DNA from 4 places in the Lysinibacillus sp. fkY74-1 genome. Region 2 is predicted to be linked to each of the others. Evidence: riboswitches for the same ligand, from Rfam matches in the RefSeq annotation. Region 2 holds a riboswitch; each other region holds the start of a gene.
The links. A riboswitch is a leader RNA that binds a small molecule or an ion and turns the genes downstream of it on or off. The one in region 2 is predicted to bind cobalamin.

Region 1 (2,205 bases), 430 kb from region 2:
TTAATCTCTCCAATGGCAGCTTCGGCTTCACCATCAGCTCCGCCAAATTCTGCTCCCTTTTGGACGAAGAGCGGGATAATGGCCAATAGCACTACAATCGCTAATAGTAATAAATTTCGTTTCATATTAGTGCGCCTCCTTTGTAGAGAAAACACGTAAAGACTTTAATTCGCTAATATTATATTTTTTCAAGAAGTTCATGACAATAACTGTTAATATCCCTTCACTCACAGCTAACGGGATTTGTGTTAAGGCAAAAATACTTGCGAACTTTGTAAATGAAGCCATAAAGCCACCGACTTCAGATGGGAAGGCAAGTGCTAATTGAATAGAAGTCACCACATATGTACCTAAATCCCCAAGCATAGCCGCAAAGAAAATAGCTAATGAAAACGATAACCCCATTTTTTGCGCCCCTTTAAATACAAAGTAGACGATAAACGGACCTACGATAGCCATCGAAAATGCATTAGCCCCTAATGTTGTGATTCCACCATGTGCTAAAAGTAAAGATTGAAATAATAAAACAATTGTCCCGATGACACTCATCGCTAACGGTCCAAATAAGACTGTTCCGAGACCTACCCCTGTTGGATGTGAACAGCTCCCTGTAACTGAAGGGATTTTTAAGGCTGATAGAACAAAGGCAAATGCACCAGACAGTCCCAGAATCATTTTTGTTTCTGGGTTTTCTTCGATTGTTTTACGAATAGAGCGCAATCCTAAAATAATAAATGGGACGGAGATTACCCACCAAAAAATAGCCCATTCGATTGGTAAAAAACCTTCCATGATATGCATGGCGAAGGCACGTTTTGGCACCATTAAAAAAGCCAATACAAAATAACTAAGTTTCCACCAAGACAGCTTCAATTTTCTTCCTCCAAACTATAAATAGATTTTTAGAATGTAGCGTGCGTAATAAAAAAAGCACTTTTCCGTTGTTGGAAAAGTGCATAGCTAAAAAAGCAAATAACATTCTCATCTGCTAAGCCGCACACCTATCCTCGTAGGATGAAACGATCACATATTTTCGGCAGGTCTCCTGGCTCTAGTTCAACACTTTATAGGTCTTCCCATCCATTGGACAGTGACATTTTCTATAAAGCTCCCTATTACAGTGGCGGGACCGCGCCGGACTTGAACCGGCTTCCCTTTTAAGTAAAATGACGAGCATTTTACACCAAAAATAGTAAGTTGTGAGATTTCACGACAAAGTGTACCACGAATTTCCATAAATATGCTATACTTTTTTATAAAAATTTTGAAATAGACTATCAATTTCGAAAATTCTGATTACTAAGGATTTTGAGAATAAAAGGGAACAACCCCAATTTTAAATAACCAAAAATTCTCTGATAAAATTGATAAATTTGTCATGAATTTTTAAAGAAATATTGAAATTTTAAAATAATAAGATATGATTAAGACAGTTTTCTATTAAATATACAATTAAAAATTTCATATAAAACGTCGATAAGTGCTCGAAAAACTCGAGATAATAGGGAAATTGGTGAAAGTCCAATACAGCCCCCGCTACTGTAATAGCTGATGAAATCGCAATGCCACCTGTGCAAACTAGGGAAGGTGCGACAGTAAAATGAAGCTTAAGTCAGGAAACCTGCTTATCAGATTGTGCATGCAAACTTTTCGGAGGGAGAAGTTGAAGCAAAAGCGAGGATCTGTCTTTCAGTCTATTCGTTTTTATTTGGCTTCTACAAACCTTTACTCTTCGGGAGAGTAAAGGTTTTTCTTTTTCCAAAAGCAAAAGAGGGGAGACATAAAATGACAACGTGGAATTTAGAGGGGATGAAAACACATCTCTTTATTTGCAATGGCAGTAGCTGTATGAACAAGGATGGAGAAGAAATTACCCAAGCTATACGGGACGAAATACAGCGAAACGCACTAGATAAAGAAATACATACGACAAGAACACGCTGTAATGGACGATGTAAGGATGCTTGTGTGGTTATTGCTTACCCCCAGGGGAATTGGTACCGTGTACCATCAACGGAGCATGCTAGAACACTTGTACAGGATTTGCATCATGAATCCTTACATAGCGATCATGTTTATACACTTCGGGAAGGGACATTGCAGCGAACAGCGCAAACGACAGCCATTAAAGGGATTGAAAAGGTGAAAGAGGGGTAAAAACATGGCGCAAAAAGGGAAAATTTTCGTAGTAGGCTTTGGACCTGG
Region 2 (2,205 bases):
AGCATATTGCATTGCTTGTCGAACCTTTAGCTCAGCTAACGGTCCAGACTGTGTATTGAACAGTAATGCTTTCGTAGACAATGGCTCAGATGTAGCTGTTCTATATTTGCCACTATCTCTTAAATACGTATAGTTATCTAAACTAATAACCCCTCGCCCATAAATGACATCTAATTCTTCATTTTCAAAGGCTAACGAAATGGATTCCGAATTTGGGATGATTTTAACCTTTATTTTATCTACGAGAGGCTTTTCTCCCCAATAATGTTCATTACGGCTAAATAAAGCATATTCATCTTTTTTATAGTCGGTTAAAACCCATGGCCCTGTGCCAATAGCTGATTGAATGGAATCATTTGTCTTATCGCCGTCTGGGAAGCCATTATCCCCTAAAAAACGGAATGGTCTGACAAAGGCTAATTCGTTTAACACAGGGTAATACGGTTCGTCTAATTGCAAACGTATTGTTGATTCATCTACTTTGACGACCTCTTTTATATGGTTGACCATGCCCATCCAAGAATGCATGTCACGATTCGCTAATACCGCATCAAAATTGCGAATCACATTATCAGCATTAAAGGCAGTCCCATCCGAATAGTTAACATCCTTGCGTAAATGGAACGTATAAGCAGTTTTATCCTCTGAGATGACCCAGCTTTCTGCTAGCTTTGGCGTAATTGTCCCATCATCGTTATACGCCACTAAAGATTCATAAACCATTGCTTGAGCAGTCATCTGATTTGGTAAATATGTATGGGGGTTTAATGGGCCTACATCTAATGGCCAACCAATCGTAATCATTTTTTCATCTGTCTGTTCAGTTGATGCTGAGTTTCCTTTGTCTTTTTCCGTGCTTGTACAACCTGCAAGAAAACTGAAGGTCAAAACAAGCATGTAAGGCAGTAAATACTTCGTCCATCTCATTTTTTATCTCCTATCTCTATTCCCTGTTCATATCTACAAATTGAATAGAAAGAAGGCATAAAAAAACCTTATTCTACAAGAATAAGGACAGATAAACCTACAATACGTAAGCTACCATCCATCTCCCTATCTTTCGTAGATCATCAATGAATCTTCTTACAAGCAGGCATTCTGGCTTATGAATCATCATTTTGCTTCACCTTCCCAAGAAAAAACTCAGTGGTCATCGAAACAAAACTCCTCATTTACAGCTGCGGGACAGCATGGGATTTACACCCATTTTCCTTTTAATCGAACGAAAAATAATTTCATTCAAACTTGTAATGCAATATTTGAAATTAGTAATAAACATAACATGCTCAAATGTTCACGTCAATTTTATTTTCTGAATATAATAAACAGATACAAAAAGACCAGGCAGATAACCTGATCTTTGCTTAACTCCTTTTATCTCTCGTTATCTCGATATAGATTCCTTCACCTCCTGACGCAATAGTTTGGTAGCAGCCACCATATTAGCTAAAGCCGCTATTGTTTCTGGCTCTTTCCTTGTTTTTAAGCCACAGTCCGGATTAATCCAAAATTGATGTTTGTCTAAAACTTGTAAACTATCTCTCATGATGGCTAACATTTCTCCCTCACTCGGCACACGTGGACTATGAATATCGTATACACCTAATCCAATCCCTTTTGTATAAGGATGCACTTGAAGTGAAGAAATAAGCTCTCCATGGCTTCGTGATGTTTCAATAGAAATCACATCAGCATCTAGCGCACTAATGGGTTCTATGAAATCGTTAAATTCGCAGTAACACATATGTGTATGAATTTGTGTTGTATCTTTTACACTCGAGGTAGCAAGTTTGAAGGCATTGATTGCCCAGTCTAGGTAAGCCCCCCAATTTTCTTTACGAAGAGGTAGCCCTTCTCTTAGTGCTGGTTCATCCACTTGAATAATGGAGATACCTGCCGTTTCTAGTGCTTTCACTTCCTTACAAAGTGCTAAAGCAATTTGATAGGCCACATCTTTCCGAGAAATATCATCACGTACAAAGGACCAATTTAAAATGGTCACTGGCCCTGTCAGCATCCCTTTGACAAAGCGCTTCGTTAAGCTTTGGGCATACGCTGACTCTTTCACGGTAATGGATGAAGTCCATTCAACATCTCCATAAATAATCGGAGGCTTCACACAGCGAGAACCATACGAAACCACCCATGCTTTTTCAGTAAAGGCAAAGCCCGTCAGTTTTTCACCGAAATACTCGACCATGTCTG
Region 3 (2,205 bases), 1.8 Mb from region 2:
TTTACATATCAATTTGAAGACTTACAAAAAATGTACGATAAATATGGAAAAAATAATTTTGTCGTTCTAGGTTTTCCTTGCGATCAATTTGGCCACCAAAATCCAGAAGATGGAGAGGAAACTGCGCATCTTTGTAAAGTAAACTACGGAGTTACATTCCCCATTTTTGAGCTTATCCAAGTAAATGGTGAGACGACACATCCTTTATTTAATTATTTAAAACATGAAGTCGATTTCCGTGAATTCGGGAAAGCAAGCATGCAGGAGAAAATGCTGGCTGAGGCGATCGTTCAATTTGCTCCAAGTTTCTTAGATGGTCGAAATATTCGCTGGAATTTTACTAAATTTTTAGTAGATGCAAGCGGAAAAACCGTAGCTCGCTTTGAGCCTACAGACTCACAGCTTGATATTGAGCAAGCAATTGAAAAAGTATTATAGTCGAGTAACTTTAATGCTATGATATCGCCTATAAAACGAGTATCCTTTTTGTACGTAACTATTTTTTCCTATCAATCTATGATAAACTGCATTACAAGTGAATTATTCTTGCAGAATAAAGGTGCTTGCTAGCATAATCGGGAATTCGGTAAAAGCCGAAGCTGTTTCCGCAACTGTAAGTACAGCCATTATAAAGATTAGCCACTGTTTCGTAGGAAATGGGAAGGTTCTTTATAGCTATTATATATTTCATATAATAGCATTGTACAAGCCAGGAGACCGACCTTTATTTGAACGTATAACAACTCTTCGGAAGCTAGGAGGATATACGGCAAATACATAGGCAGTGTCGTGTTTGTATGACAATCATTATGTTATTTTCGTCGTTCCTTTGCGTGAGGAGCGACGTTTTTTTATGTACTGAACAAGCGAGAATTTTCATTTGGAAAAATGGGGGGATAGTAGATTGAAAAAAGATGCACGTTATTCTTGTTATCCTTTTATGCGTGAGAGGGCTTCAACTGTCGATTTTGAGATTCGCACAGATAGTTTAACAACGCATATAGGGGTTGCACTAGCTGTAGTGAAGAAAGAGGATGTCCAGGCTGTTGCAGATGATTTAATGCAGATTTTACCTATGGCTTATCATGTTAATGGCTCTGTTCGTGGAAAGCTAGCAGTTACAGATGAAGATCTATCCTGGTTAAGTGCGCGCTATGATTTTTATGTTCGTCATGTGAAGGATGAGATTCAAAATTTTGTTTTACCTCAAGGAACAGAGGCGGCGGCTGCTCTACATCTTTGCCGTAGTGAGGCGAAAAAATCGTATCGAACTTTACACAAGGTTTCAGAAGAACAAGAGGTGCCGTCTATTCTCTTTGATTATTTAGGCTTATTAGCCAATGTATGTTTTGTAATGGCTGTCTATATGAATCAACAAGCCGGAATAGCTGAAATTCCGTTTATGAGTAAATCCTATCCAATGAAAAAGAAAAAGGTGAATAATAATGAAGAAACTATTTAATTTACACTGGCTATCGGTCTTATTGCTAGCGCTCGTTTTAGCAGGTTGTGGTACCGCGGGAGATACAAAAAATAAGGATGTGTCTCAAGATGAACAAAAGATTGAGCAAACAAGTTATAAAGTAACCGATGATCGTGGTGTGGAAATAGAGTTTAAGGAAGTGCCAAAAACAGTTGTGTCTTTACAACCTAGTAACACAGAAATTCTATTTGCACTAGGGGTTGGCGATAAAATTGTAGGTGCCACTGAATATGATACTTATCCAGAAGCAGCTCAAAAAATCGAACGTGTTTCTGATACTGTGAATTATAACAGTGAGCGAATTATAGCGTTAAAGCCAGATGTTGTGATTGCGTATACGATTGGTAAGAAGGATGCACTTAAGCCACTCGAAGATGCAGGAATTAAAGTGTTTGTTATTCAATCAGCGGCTACATTCGATGATGTATATGGAGATATCGAACAAATTGCTGCCGTTATGGATGTGAAGGATAAAGGAAAGGCATTAAACGAAGAAATTAAAGCAAAAATCGCTGATGTGAAAACAAAGGTTAAAGAAGTAAAAACACCCAAAAATGTTTATTTAGAGATTAGTCCAAAGCCAGAAATATATACAGCAGGCTCTAGCACTTTCCAACAAGAAATACTAAATACGGCAAATGTAAAGAATGTGTTTGCAGATTTAAATGGCTGGAAGCTAGTATCTGAGGAAGATGTTATTGCGAGAAATCCAGACGTCATTT
Region 4 (2,205 bases), 1.2 Mb from region 2:
TTTTCTGAAATATGTTACAATTATATCGGTGAAGGAGGGATTTGTATGTTTCGTTCAATAGCACCCCCAACAATGTCTTTACAGTAGAATCTACTGGTAAGGCATACAATAACAGTTTGCTCATTTTCAATAGATTCTACTGTGTAGGTTAATACTTATACGTAGAAAGTAGGAATTGTAATGAGCGGAAAATTAGCGTTTGTATTATCCATGATTATTTTTGGCGCAGTTGGTGTTTTTGCCAAGTATATACCTTTATCTTCAAGTGAAATCGCTTTTTGGATGAGCTTAATTGGTGCTTGTTTTTTGATAGTGATTTTTATTTATAAAAAGGAAAGCTTTACGAAAAGAAGTATTCTCAAAAATAAGTGGAAATTAGTACTTTCTAGTGTTGCCTTATGTGGGAATTGGATTTTTTTATTTCAGGCTTATAAAGAAACAACAATTGCTAATGCTGCACTTAGTTATTATGTTGCACCAGTACTCGTTATCTGTTTATCTCCAATTATCTTAAAGGAGAAGCTAGTTGGCAGAAAAATGATGTATGTCTGTGTGGCCCTTATCGGACTTTATTTGATTGTCCAAAGTCAAGGCACTGGGGACAGTAAACAATTTATTGGCATTGTCTACGGTCTTATCGCCGCATGCTTTTACACAGCTCTAACATTTACAAATAAATGTATAGGTAACATAAAAGAACCAGGAAATACATTAATTCAACTAGCTTTAGCAGCATTTTTCCTTTGTTTTTATATACTTGGGACAACAGGATTTCAGGTCATGACAATCAGTTTTAAGTCAGTCTTACTATTAATAGTATTAGGTATTGTCCATGCAGGAGTTGGATTTTTATTGTTCTTTTGGGGCATGTCAAAGCTGAAAGGGCAAAGTATAGCCATCCTTAGCTATATAGATCCACTGACATCATTAGTCATTTCAACGATGTTTATTGGAGAAAAAATGACGCTACTACAACTAATAGGAGCGATACTATTATTAGGGTCAACATTGCTAAGTGAGCTAGAAAAAAATAGGTAGCCGAAGAAATGATACAAGTAACGCATTCAAATATTGACAGAAAAAATACTCTGTCGTAGATTAAAAGTAGTTTAATATAAGCATTAGGTGCCCATTAAGGGAGAATAGGGAATAAAGTGAAAAACTTTAGCGGACCCGCCACTGTAAAAGGGAGTTTAATAGTGAAGACCACTAGCTCATTGCTGGGAAGGTACTATGAAATGTTGAACTTAAGCCAGGAGACCTGCCTATTTGCTTTAAGAATATAGATGATGGAAAAGTCTGTAGTTTATTTGTCATGACAATAAACTACAGGCTTTTATTTTGTCTTCATGAAGAACGAGAGGAGAAATGACAATGCAATTATTACATGACACGATTCAAAACATTCAAGGCGCTGATAAAAATAGTAGGGAGCAAGCAAGAAAACGAATAGATATTCTTTGTAAGCCTCCAGGAAGCTTAGGGAAATTGGAGTCCATTGCTGTGCAACTATCTGGAATTACAGGCCAGTTATATCCGATGATTGATAAAAAGGTGATGATTGTCTGTGCAGCAGATCATGGAGTTTGTGAAGAAGGCGTGACGCCGAATCCTCAAGAGGTTACTTTATTTCAAACATTGAATTTTCCGAAGGGAGGTACAGGTGTTTGTGCAATTGCAAGTGTGACCAATACCAAAGTTGTAACGGTAGATGTTGGAGTTAAGGAGGATATCCCTCTCAATGCGGACGTAATCATCCAAAAGGTGAAATATGGAACAGGTAATATAGCACAGGGCCCTGCTATGTCTAGAGAGGAGGCTATTCAATCCATAGAAGTGGGGATTCGTGTGGCAACAGACGAAATTACAAAAGGGGCCAACCTACTTGGAACAGGTGAGATGGGCATTGGTAATACAACGCCGAGCACAGCAATCTTAGCTGTTTTGACTGGCTATGACCCTATTCAAATAACCGGGTTTGGAGCAGGTGTTGGTCAAGGAGGAATTGCTCATAAAGCAGCGGTCATTGAAAAAGCAATTATGCTTAACCAACCAAATCCTAACGATATCATTGATGTACTAGCTAAAGTTGGAGGGCTAGAGATTGGGGCTATGGCTGGTATTATACTTGCTGCCGCAAGTCACCGAAAACCTGTTGTGATTGATGGTTTTATTTCGACTATTGCTGCGCTTATAGCTTATCAA

Region 1: another riboswitch for cobalamin. It lies ahead of ACE1MS_RS13905 (energy-coupling factor ABC transporter permease); the one in region 2 lies ahead of nikA (nickel ABC transporter substrate-binding protein).
Region 3: another riboswitch for cobalamin. It lies ahead of ACE1MS_RS20890 (hypothetical protein); the one in region 2 lies ahead of nikA (nickel ABC transporter substrate-binding protein).
Region 4: another riboswitch for cobalamin. It lies ahead of cobT (nicotinate-nucleotide--dimethylbenzimidazole phosphoribosyltransferase); the one in region 2 lies ahead of nikA (nickel ABC transporter substrate-binding protein).

What each region holds. Positions count from the first base shown of each region.
Region 1 covers NZ_CP170173.1:2,836,861-2,839,065, reverse strand. The annotation lists gene ACE1MS_RS13910 (energy-coupling factor ABC transporter substrate-binding protein) at 1-125, opposite strand, end outside; gene ACE1MS_RS13905 (energy-coupling factor ABC transporter permease) at 127-873, opposite strand; cobalamin riboswitch at 1,019-1,203, opposite strand; cobalamin riboswitch at 1,462-1,643, shown strand; gene ACE1MS_RS13900 ((2Fe-2S) ferredoxin domain-containing protein) at 1,786-2,157, shown strand; gene cobJ (precorrin-3B C(17)-methyltransferase) at 2,162-2,205, shown strand, end outside.
Region 2 covers NZ_CP170173.1:2,407,558-2,409,762, forward strand. The annotation lists gene nikA (nickel ABC transporter substrate-binding protein) at 1-927, opposite strand, end outside; cobalamin riboswitch at 1,072-1,264, opposite strand; gene metE (5-methyltetrahydropteroyltriglutamate--homocysteine S-methyltransferase) at 1,385-2,205, opposite strand, start outside.
Region 3 covers NZ_CP170173.1:4,228,492-4,230,696, reverse strand. The annotation lists gene ACE1MS_RS20895 (glutathione peroxidase) at 1-438, shown strand, start outside; cobalamin riboswitch at 541-740, shown strand; gene ACE1MS_RS20890 (hypothetical protein) at 905-1,462, shown strand; gene ACE1MS_RS20885 (ABC transporter substrate-binding protein) at 1,446-2,205, shown strand, end outside.
Region 4 covers NZ_CP170173.1:1,168,871-1,171,075, forward strand. The annotation lists gene ACE1MS_RS05415 (DMT family transporter) at 181-1,038, shown strand; cobalamin riboswitch at 1,107-1,283, shown strand; gene cobT (nicotinate-nucleotide--dimethylbenzimidazole phosphoribosyltransferase) at 1,375-2,205, shown strand, end outside.